Regions from separate parts of the Bacillus sp. AFS017336 genome, predicted to be linked through region 1. Evidence: a T-box and tRNA genes for the amino acid it is inferred to sense, from the RefSeq annotation. Region 1 holds a T-box; the other holds one or more tRNA genes.

Region 1 (4,292 bases):
TGTCTATTTTTTTCATCCCATCCAACTTGATAATTGACAACTATATTATAAATCTCATTTCGTAGTGACTGTTTTAAATGGATGAGATTTAAACGATCATTTTCAAGCAAAACTTCGCTAGGATTTAGTAAAAGAATATAGTCTTTAGTAGCCAGTGATTTTGAGAAATTTAATGCAGCTACTTCATCGTCATCTTCAAAAAGATGAATCTGGTCAGTGAATTTTCTTGCGATTTCATTTGTTCGATCGTTTGACATCATATCAACAATGATAATTTCGTCAACTATATTCGTAACAGAATTAAGACATCTTTCAATTATAGCTTCGTTGTTTTGTACAACCATACATAAGCTAACTGTAATCAAATTATCACCCTTTTCTATTTCATTTGGATAAATTTATAACTATAGAATAAGCTTGAATCATTAATCCTACATACTAACAGCAATAGGCCATTCATTTAACGATATATAGTCCTTCATTCGTCTCATTAGTTAGTAGTGAAATAATATCCAAATAAAGCTATTCGTAAAGGAGTAAGAGGAAGAATGAATTTTAGTGGTGTTTTATTTATTTTTAAAGTAAGTGCGGAAATATTCTTGATTGTGTAAAACAGAAGGATTATTAGGAACGTAGTTTGCAGCAATATCATTATGTTTTTTAGCGGTCTCTTGATCTCCTAATCGACTATAGCAGAGGCATAATTGTAGGTTTGGTAACCAAGTGTAACATGCTTGGTTTATAAAAGGACTAGTTGTTGGTACATCAACAAGAGTAGCAAGCTTATACCATGTAATTGCGCGTGTAAAATCATTTTGTTGAAGATACATAAATCCTAATCGACAGCAGTTTTCTCCTCGTGGCCCATCATAAGAAAAAGATCTTAGACAACTATTTATCGCTTTTTCCAATTCTTCTATAAACAGATAGCTGTCTGCCATTTTTCCACAAGCCTGAATATTATCCTCGTACCAACCTTTTCCTTCAGATAGAAACAATTCATACCATTCAATTGCCTTTTCATATAGCTGATGATCAACGCATTCATTTGCATAATAGTATTTGTCACGAGGACTTAAATCTTTACCTGAAGCAATTGCATTTTCATATATTTTTAGGTTTCGGTCAGAGTATTCTTTGTCTTTATGGTGAATGATTGCAGCATCTGACTGAATAATTTCTCCATAAACTTCTAAATATTCATGCACGAATCCAACCCATTTAAATTTTCTTTCACGCTTAACGATTCGATTTCGTACAGAACTAAAACTTGGATTTCCGTTTTCATCAAATGAAAGATGATATTTCATTCCAACAGCATCGACATTTTTAGTCAGTGTTTTTTTTAATTTAAGTAATTTTTTTGCATTTTCTTCATTAACAATATCATCTGCATCAAGCCACATTATATAGTCCTTCGTAGCTTTTGAAAAAGCAAAATTTCTAGCTGCTGAAAAATCATTTATCCAAGTAAAATCATAAATTAAATTTGTAAATTTTTTAGCAATTTCTTTTGTTTTATCTGTCGAACCTGTATCAATAATTATGATTTCGTCTACTATAGTAGATACAGAAGATAAACATCTTGAAAGCACAGCTTCTTCATTTTTTACAATCATACAAAGGCTTAACGTTATTGGTTTTTTATTCATGAATTCCACCTCAATTTCTATGTTATTAAGGTTGTCAACAAAAGGTGCCATTCATCGAGTTCAAAAATAAGATTAATATTGAAATTCTAGAATGAATATGGTTAAATGATAAAAATGAATATTGAAAATTTTTAGATGAAGAGAGTAATCTTATTTTTATTCTTTAAGCGAGTTAGGGATGGTGAAAGCCTAATAGACGAATAAGATGAAACGCACTTCGGAAAAGCGGTCTGAAATAGTAGTAGGACTTTGCCGGGGAAGACCTCGTTAACAAATTTTAAAGTTGGTTCAATATCTTTGAACAATTAGAGTGGTACCGCGGATTATTTAAACCCGTCTCTTATGATAGAGACGGGTTTTTTATTTTGAGAGAGGATTGATAAAAATGAATTATGTAAATTTGTACAGTGAACAAATCGAAAAAGCTTTAAATGGAGCATTAACCATAACTGAAATCAACGCACTTATTGAAAAACCTAATTATGCAGATCAAGGTGATTTGGCATTTCCTTGTTTCCAATTAGCAAAGGCATTAAGAAAATCTCCTGTAATGATCGCCAATGAAGTTGCACCTTTGATTAAGCACGAGCTTATTGAAAAGGTTGAAGCGAACGGTCCGTATGTAAACTGTTTTTTAAATAAAAAACTAGTAAGTAAACAAGTAATTGATTTAGTTCTCAGTCAAGGTAAGGAATATGGCAACCAAGTAGATGGAAATGAGAAAACAGTTGCGATTGATTGTTCCTCTCCTAATATTGCAAAGCCATTTTCAATGGGGCATTTACGCTCTACAATGATTGGAAATTCGATTGCTAAAATTGCAGAAAAAAATGGCTATAAAGCAGTAAAAATTAATCACCTTGGAGACTGGGGAACACAGTTTGGAAAATTGATCGTAGCTTATAAACAGTGGGGTAATCAAGACGCTGTAAAAGAGAATCCAATTAAAGAGCTTTTAAAATTATATATTAAGTTTCATGAAGAAGTTGAAAAAGAGCCTCAACTTGAGGAAGATGCTAGAAGCTGGTTTAAGCAATTAGAAGAGAAAAACGAAGAAGCATTACATTTATGGAAATGGTTCCGTGAAGAATCACTTAAAGAATTTATGTTAGTATACGATTTATTAGGTGTTAATTTTGATAACTTTAACGGAGAAGCATTCTACAATGATAAAATGGACCGAATAATTGATCTTCTAGAACAGAAAAATCTATTGGTCGAATCAGAAGGTGCCGATGTTGTTGAATTAACTGAAAAAGATTTACCACCATGCTTAATTAGAAAATCTGACGGAGCAACTTTATATGCTACACGTGACTTAGCTGCAGCACTTTATCGTAAAGAAACTTACGATTTCGATAAGGCTGTCTATGTAGTTGGTGGAGAACAAGCGCTACATTTTGAGCAAGTATTTACAGTTTTGAACAAAATGGGGTACGAATGGTCTGAAGATATGGTTCATGTACCATTTGGCTTAATCCTACAAAATGGTAAAAAAATGTCTACACGAAAAGGGAAAATTGTTCTATTAGAAGAGGTAATTGAGGAAGCAATTAGTTTAGCAAGTCAAAATATTGCAGATAAAAATCCTACATTAAAAAATAAAGAAGAAGTTGCAAAAATGGTCGGTGTCGGTGCAATCATTTTCCAAGATTTAAAAAATGATCGTATGAATAACATCGAATTCTCACTTGAACAGATGTTAAAATTTGAAGGGGAAACTGGACCTTACGTACAGTATTCAATTGCTAGAACAAATTCAATTTTAGAAAAAGCAATATCGTATGATGTAAGTAAACAAGAGGGACTTGACGATTCTTATAGTTGGGATATCATCAAACAGATTCTTGAATTTCCAAATAAAGTTTCACGTAGCTTTGAACAATTTGAACCGTCGGTAATTGCAAAATATACAATTGACTTAGCTCAAAGCTTTAATAAATATTATGGAAATACACATATACTAACTAATGATGATCAACTTGAAAGTAGATTGGCATTAATAAAAGTTGTTTCCGTTATATTAGAAGAAGGATTAAGATTATTAGGCATTCGTGCTCCAAAAGAAATGTAATAAAAACAGGTATTGAAGAAATTATCCTTCAATACCTGTTTTCTTTTTTGATCTGAACTTAAACACAGTCTTTCCAAACTTTACTACATATAAATACTTATGGAAATATGTGGGAAGTATTTAACAAACTCGCGATCATAAAAACAAAGTGTAAGAAAATAGTTAAAAAACGAAAAGGTTATTGAAAATGATTATCATTTACATTTATAATGAATATAAAGATTATTTAGAAACTAAGGAGAATAACGTTCAATGTCGATATTAGATTTTATTAAAAATAGAAGAACAATTAGAGATACAAAAAAAGATCCAATTAATACGGAAGTTTTGATGGAGTTACTTGAAGCAGCATCTTATGCTCCTTTCCATAGTAAAGAAGAGCCTTGGCAATTCATTATGATTTCAGAGCAAAAGGAAAGAGAATATTATGCTTCGAAAATTGTAGATAGCTATGAAAGAATGGAATTAACTGAAACATACACAGTTGAGAAAATTAAAAAATCGACTGAATTTTTCAAGTCATATATTATAGATACACCAATGCATTTAATCATAACGACAGATCA
Region 2 (4,292 bases), on a different contig from region 1:
TCTGGTAAGATTACATCTAAAGCATCATTGTAAAGTGCTTCAACACCAAATTTTTGTTCGAACATTGGACGTGGTAATTTCCCTTTACGGAATCCAGGTACGTTCATTGTTTTTACAACTTTTTTGAAAGCTGCATCTAAACCTTTATCTACTTCAGAAGCTTCAACTTCTACAGTTAATAGACCAACGTTAGCTTCTAATTTTTCCCATTTAGCAGTCATTGTTAGTTCCCTCCAAAATTATCTAAAAATATATATGTGTTTACGTATTTTCGTACTATACATGCCTGTCCGTTTTCCCAAGATCATGCAGGTATAATTAAGTAAATAGTCGCTACAACCATTCTATTATAACACATTACTTTTTTGTTTCAATATTTCCTATTTTGATATTTCAAATCTAAAGCAAAAATATTAGGATTTTTTAATCTCAGTCTTAAGATCAATGGTTACTAGATCATCGAAAATACTACAACTCATAGTCAAAGACCTATTTGAAAGCTTTAACTAATTCGTTATGTTAAAATATCCTTCGTCCTCAAAACGCTTTACTAAAGCAATTGCACTTTTTACTGGAAAGTATTCTACATTAAATAAGTCTTTTAGTTCTTCTTCGTCTACATCGTGATCAAAATATTGTTGAACAATGTAATAAAAGCATGCTGCCCATGTATTTACTTCAGCCGGCATTGGTACGAAAGGAAAGTAGATCGTCATAAAATGTCGAAAGTGTTCTTTTGCAATTTCAAATGCTGAAGGGTTTTCACTTTCTAATATTTCACTTAATTTTTTTAAAATTGCATCTACAAAAGAGTTGTGTTCATCTACTGAAATTGTTACATTCCAAGTCATTCGTTGGTTTACTTTGTTGATTTCAAAGTCTTTTTCAATGGATTGTTCTTGTAATATAAATAAAATAAAACTTTGAATTAAAGGGTTAGCTTTAGAGCTTTTTAAAATATCACCAATTTGATTTAAAACAAGCGTACAATCCGTTGCTCGTAATTCATTAATTAGTTCTAGTTGTTTATTAATCGGCTCTGAATTTTCGACTAAATTATGTAAATCAAGCGTTTGGAACTTTCCGCCTTCACGATCTGAAACTACTTTTTTAGACAATGTTAGCATCGCTTGAAATTTATCCATTTGATTTTCATCAATGCGATTTTGAGTAAGCAGTCTTTTTATACTTCTTTGTAATTCTTCGTATTCTTTTATTTGAAACAAAATACTTATGTATATTTCAATCGCTTCATCACTTTCAAATGGACCGAAAACTAATTCCTCGCATCTTTCTCTAGCTTCCTTAGCCCGATTACCTTCCAATAAGCATGCAACTGCAGCTAGTTCTGTTTGTGAATTATGCTGATTCATTTCCTTTAATTGATCACATAACTTTAACGCTTTAATAAAATCTTTTTCTTCTAACGCTTTCTTACCTAAATTTATTATCCGATCCTTTAGTTTAGGAAAAAAGACAATATTGTCTTCCATACTACTCTCCCCCTAACATTTGTTATTCTCTGCACAATCTAGTTATGAAAAAGTGTATCATGAATTAATTTTATTTAAAATATGAAAGATACTTATATTAACAGTCTAATTAAATTCTTTATTCAATCCACTTTCTGACTGAATCTATTTTACCCACATATTAATGTCCTAATGGCTTTTGACCAAATCGTTTCCATAAATTTGGAAATTTACTTTTTAATTCGTCATTCGACTTCCAATCCACTGTTAATTGTTGTTCTGGGTAATGATAACCCTTGCTTTCTATTAGTGAATTAAACTCATTCCACAACTGATCATCCCAATCTTCATCGCCTTTACGCTTTATCGTAAATGCTTGTAATGCCAAATCTAGCATCTCCTCTAATTCTGGAGTCAGTCCCTCTTCTTCATAAATTGGGAAGATATATTCAGCTAAATAATCCGGTTCATTTAACGTTTTCTTATATACTTGTTCACCCTGACCAATTAACCAAGCTCTAAATTGAGCAAATGAATCTTCAGAACAACCTCCCATAGTAACCCATGCAGCTCCTAGTAACTTTGAATTATACGCATTAGAAAACGCGGTTTCAAACTGAATTTCAAAACCAGCTATTTCCTCATCTGACTGTTTCGCTAAATGACTTATTACCCACTCATAAGGTTCTTCAACAATATGCATTTTTGAAATTAAACCCCAAAATTCTTTTTCGTTCATTTATATCACTCCACACTTTTTTTATTTTAGAATATCATATCTAAATACTATTAGAGTCTATTTACAAATCATTCACTTCTGTTATGGATCTCTAATACTTTTTGTTTTATGTAGTATTATTGTTACACTTTTTTTAAAATAATTCGTCATTCTTCAATAATTTGGAAATTGGTTAAAATACAAAAAAAGACACTTATTTTACATTACGTAAAACAAGTGTCTTTTGGACGTCCTGGGAGGGATTCGAACCCCCGACCGACGGCTTAGAAGGCCGTTGCTCTATCCTGCTGAGCTACCAGGACATATGGAGCGGGTGATGGGAATCGAACCCACGACCGAAGCTTGGAAGGCTTCTATTTTACCATTAAACTACACCCGCATATTTTTTGTTTCTTTGCGACATCCCCTGTCGACATAACTTAGTATAGTCGCTAGGCAAAATAAAGTCAACACTATTTTTAAACTTTTTTCCAAAATAAAGGAATTTTTTTAAATCACCTAGAATTACCTTATTTTATTAAGGCTATATGGCTTTTAGTACTTACAAATTTTTCGCTTTTAAATAAGGTTAGCAGCTAATAGCTACTAACCTCCATTTTTTATTATATTTCAAACGAAGTAGTGATAAGTTCCGTGCCGTCAGTATTATAAAACGTAACATTTACTTTCTTATCTATTGTTTCAAGAATTGCATATGTCTTTTCTTTCCTCATTCTAGGTAAAAGAATACTACCAGGATTGATAAAAAGTACCCCTTCAATTACCTCGGCTCCTAATACATGTGAATGACCGAAACATGCGATTGTCGCTCCAACTTCTTTACAACGATAATATAGCTTTTGTAATGACTGCTTTATTCCATGTAAATGGCCATGAGTAGCAAAGATTGTATGTTCATTTCCATGATGAATAAATTCTTCAGGGAATTCTCCTCGAAAATCACAATTACCTCGAACTACATTGTAATCTTTTAATTCTTTAGCATTTAACTCTAATTCCGAATCTCCACAGTGGATCATTAAATCTACACTGTCTCGATATCGGTCAGCGATTTCTTGCAACGGTTTCGTCAATCCGTGACTGTCACTTACAATTAATACTTTCATTAATTTGTTCCTCTAAATAAAAATTCTTTACCTTCATTATTTATCACATTCATTAATGATTTAATTGCATTTGCTCGATGGCTTAAGCCACCTTTTTCCTCTGTTGTTAATTCAGCCATTGTTTTATCTAATTCGGGCAAAAAGAATATCGGATCGTAGCCAAAACCGTTTGTTCCTCTTTTTTCATTGGCAATATACCCCTCAACTGTTCCATTTACAGTGATTGTTTCTTTACCAGGAACCGCTAAAGCTAAGGCACAATAAAATCGCGCAGTTCTTTTACCAGGGTAAACTCCATTTAGCTCGCTTACTACTTTTTGTAAGTTATCTTCATCACTCTTATGTAATCCAGCATATCGAGCAGAATAAACACCAGGTCTACCTTCAAGTGCATCAACTATTAAACCAGAGTCATCCGCAATAACAGGTGTTTTTAACTCATTAGCTAAATACTCAGCTTTTAAAATCGCATTCTCTTCAAATGTAGTTCCTGTCTCCTCAACTTCTTGAATTCCAGGAAAGTCTTTTAAAGATTTAACTTGAAATCCCATTGGGTTAAAAAGAGCTTCAAAGTCCTTCACTTTACCCTTGTTATTAGTCGCAATAATGATCGTATCCATCCTTAAAGTCTCTCCTCGAAATTATGATTGGAACTTAATGCCTTCTTGTAATAATACTTCTTTTTGTTTTTCAATTAGAGAATTAACACCTAACTCCCCTAATGATAGTAATTCATTTAATTCTTCTCTAGAAAAAGTCGCTTCTTCACCAGTACCTTGTAATTCAACAAACTGACCTTTCCCAGTCATTATAATATTCATATCGACACTTGCAGCTGAATCTTCTACATAATACAAATCTAGTACTGGTCCAACTTCTTCTAAAATACCAACAGAAGTTGCCGCCAAATAATCTTTTACTGGATAAGATTTTAATTTATCCATTTTAACTAATTTATCAAAGGCAAGCATCATT

What was found. A T-box is a leader RNA that pairs with one kind of tRNA and senses whether it is charged. The one in region 1 lies ahead of argS (arginine--tRNA ligase), so its partner is inferred to be a tRNA-Arg.
Region 2: it has a tRNA-Arg gene. The T-box ahead of argS (arginine--tRNA ligase) is inferred to sense a tRNA for this amino acid. The anticodon was not compared.

The regions. Positions count from the first base shown of each region.
Region 1 covers NZ_NUCO01000032.1:2,934-7,225, forward strand. Annotated here, with positions in the region: gene CN601_RS18680 (glycosyltransferase) at 1-365, opposite strand, end outside; gene CN601_RS18685 (tetratricopeptide repeat-containing glycosyltransferase family 2 protein) at 567-1,652, opposite strand; T-box leader at 1,776-1,996, shown strand; gene argS (arginine--tRNA ligase) at 2,038-3,726, shown strand; gene CN601_RS18695 (nitroreductase family protein) at 3,979-4,292, shown strand, end outside.
Region 2 covers NZ_NUCO01000022.1:46,532-50,823, forward strand. Annotated here, with positions in the region: gene tig (trigger factor) at 1-221, opposite strand, end outside; gene CN601_RS13910 (DUF3196 family protein) at 507-1,493, opposite strand; gene CN601_RS13915 (DUF4240 domain-containing protein) at 1,654-2,211, opposite strand; tRNA gene CN601_RS13920 (tRNA-Arg) at 2,440-2,513, opposite strand; tRNA gene CN601_RS13925 (tRNA-Gly) at 2,517-2,590, opposite strand; gene CN601_RS13930 (YfcE family phosphodiesterase) at 2,814-3,317, opposite strand; gene CN601_RS13935 (XTP/dITP diphosphatase) at 3,317-3,937, opposite strand; gene rph (ribonuclease PH) at 3,959-4,292, opposite strand, start outside.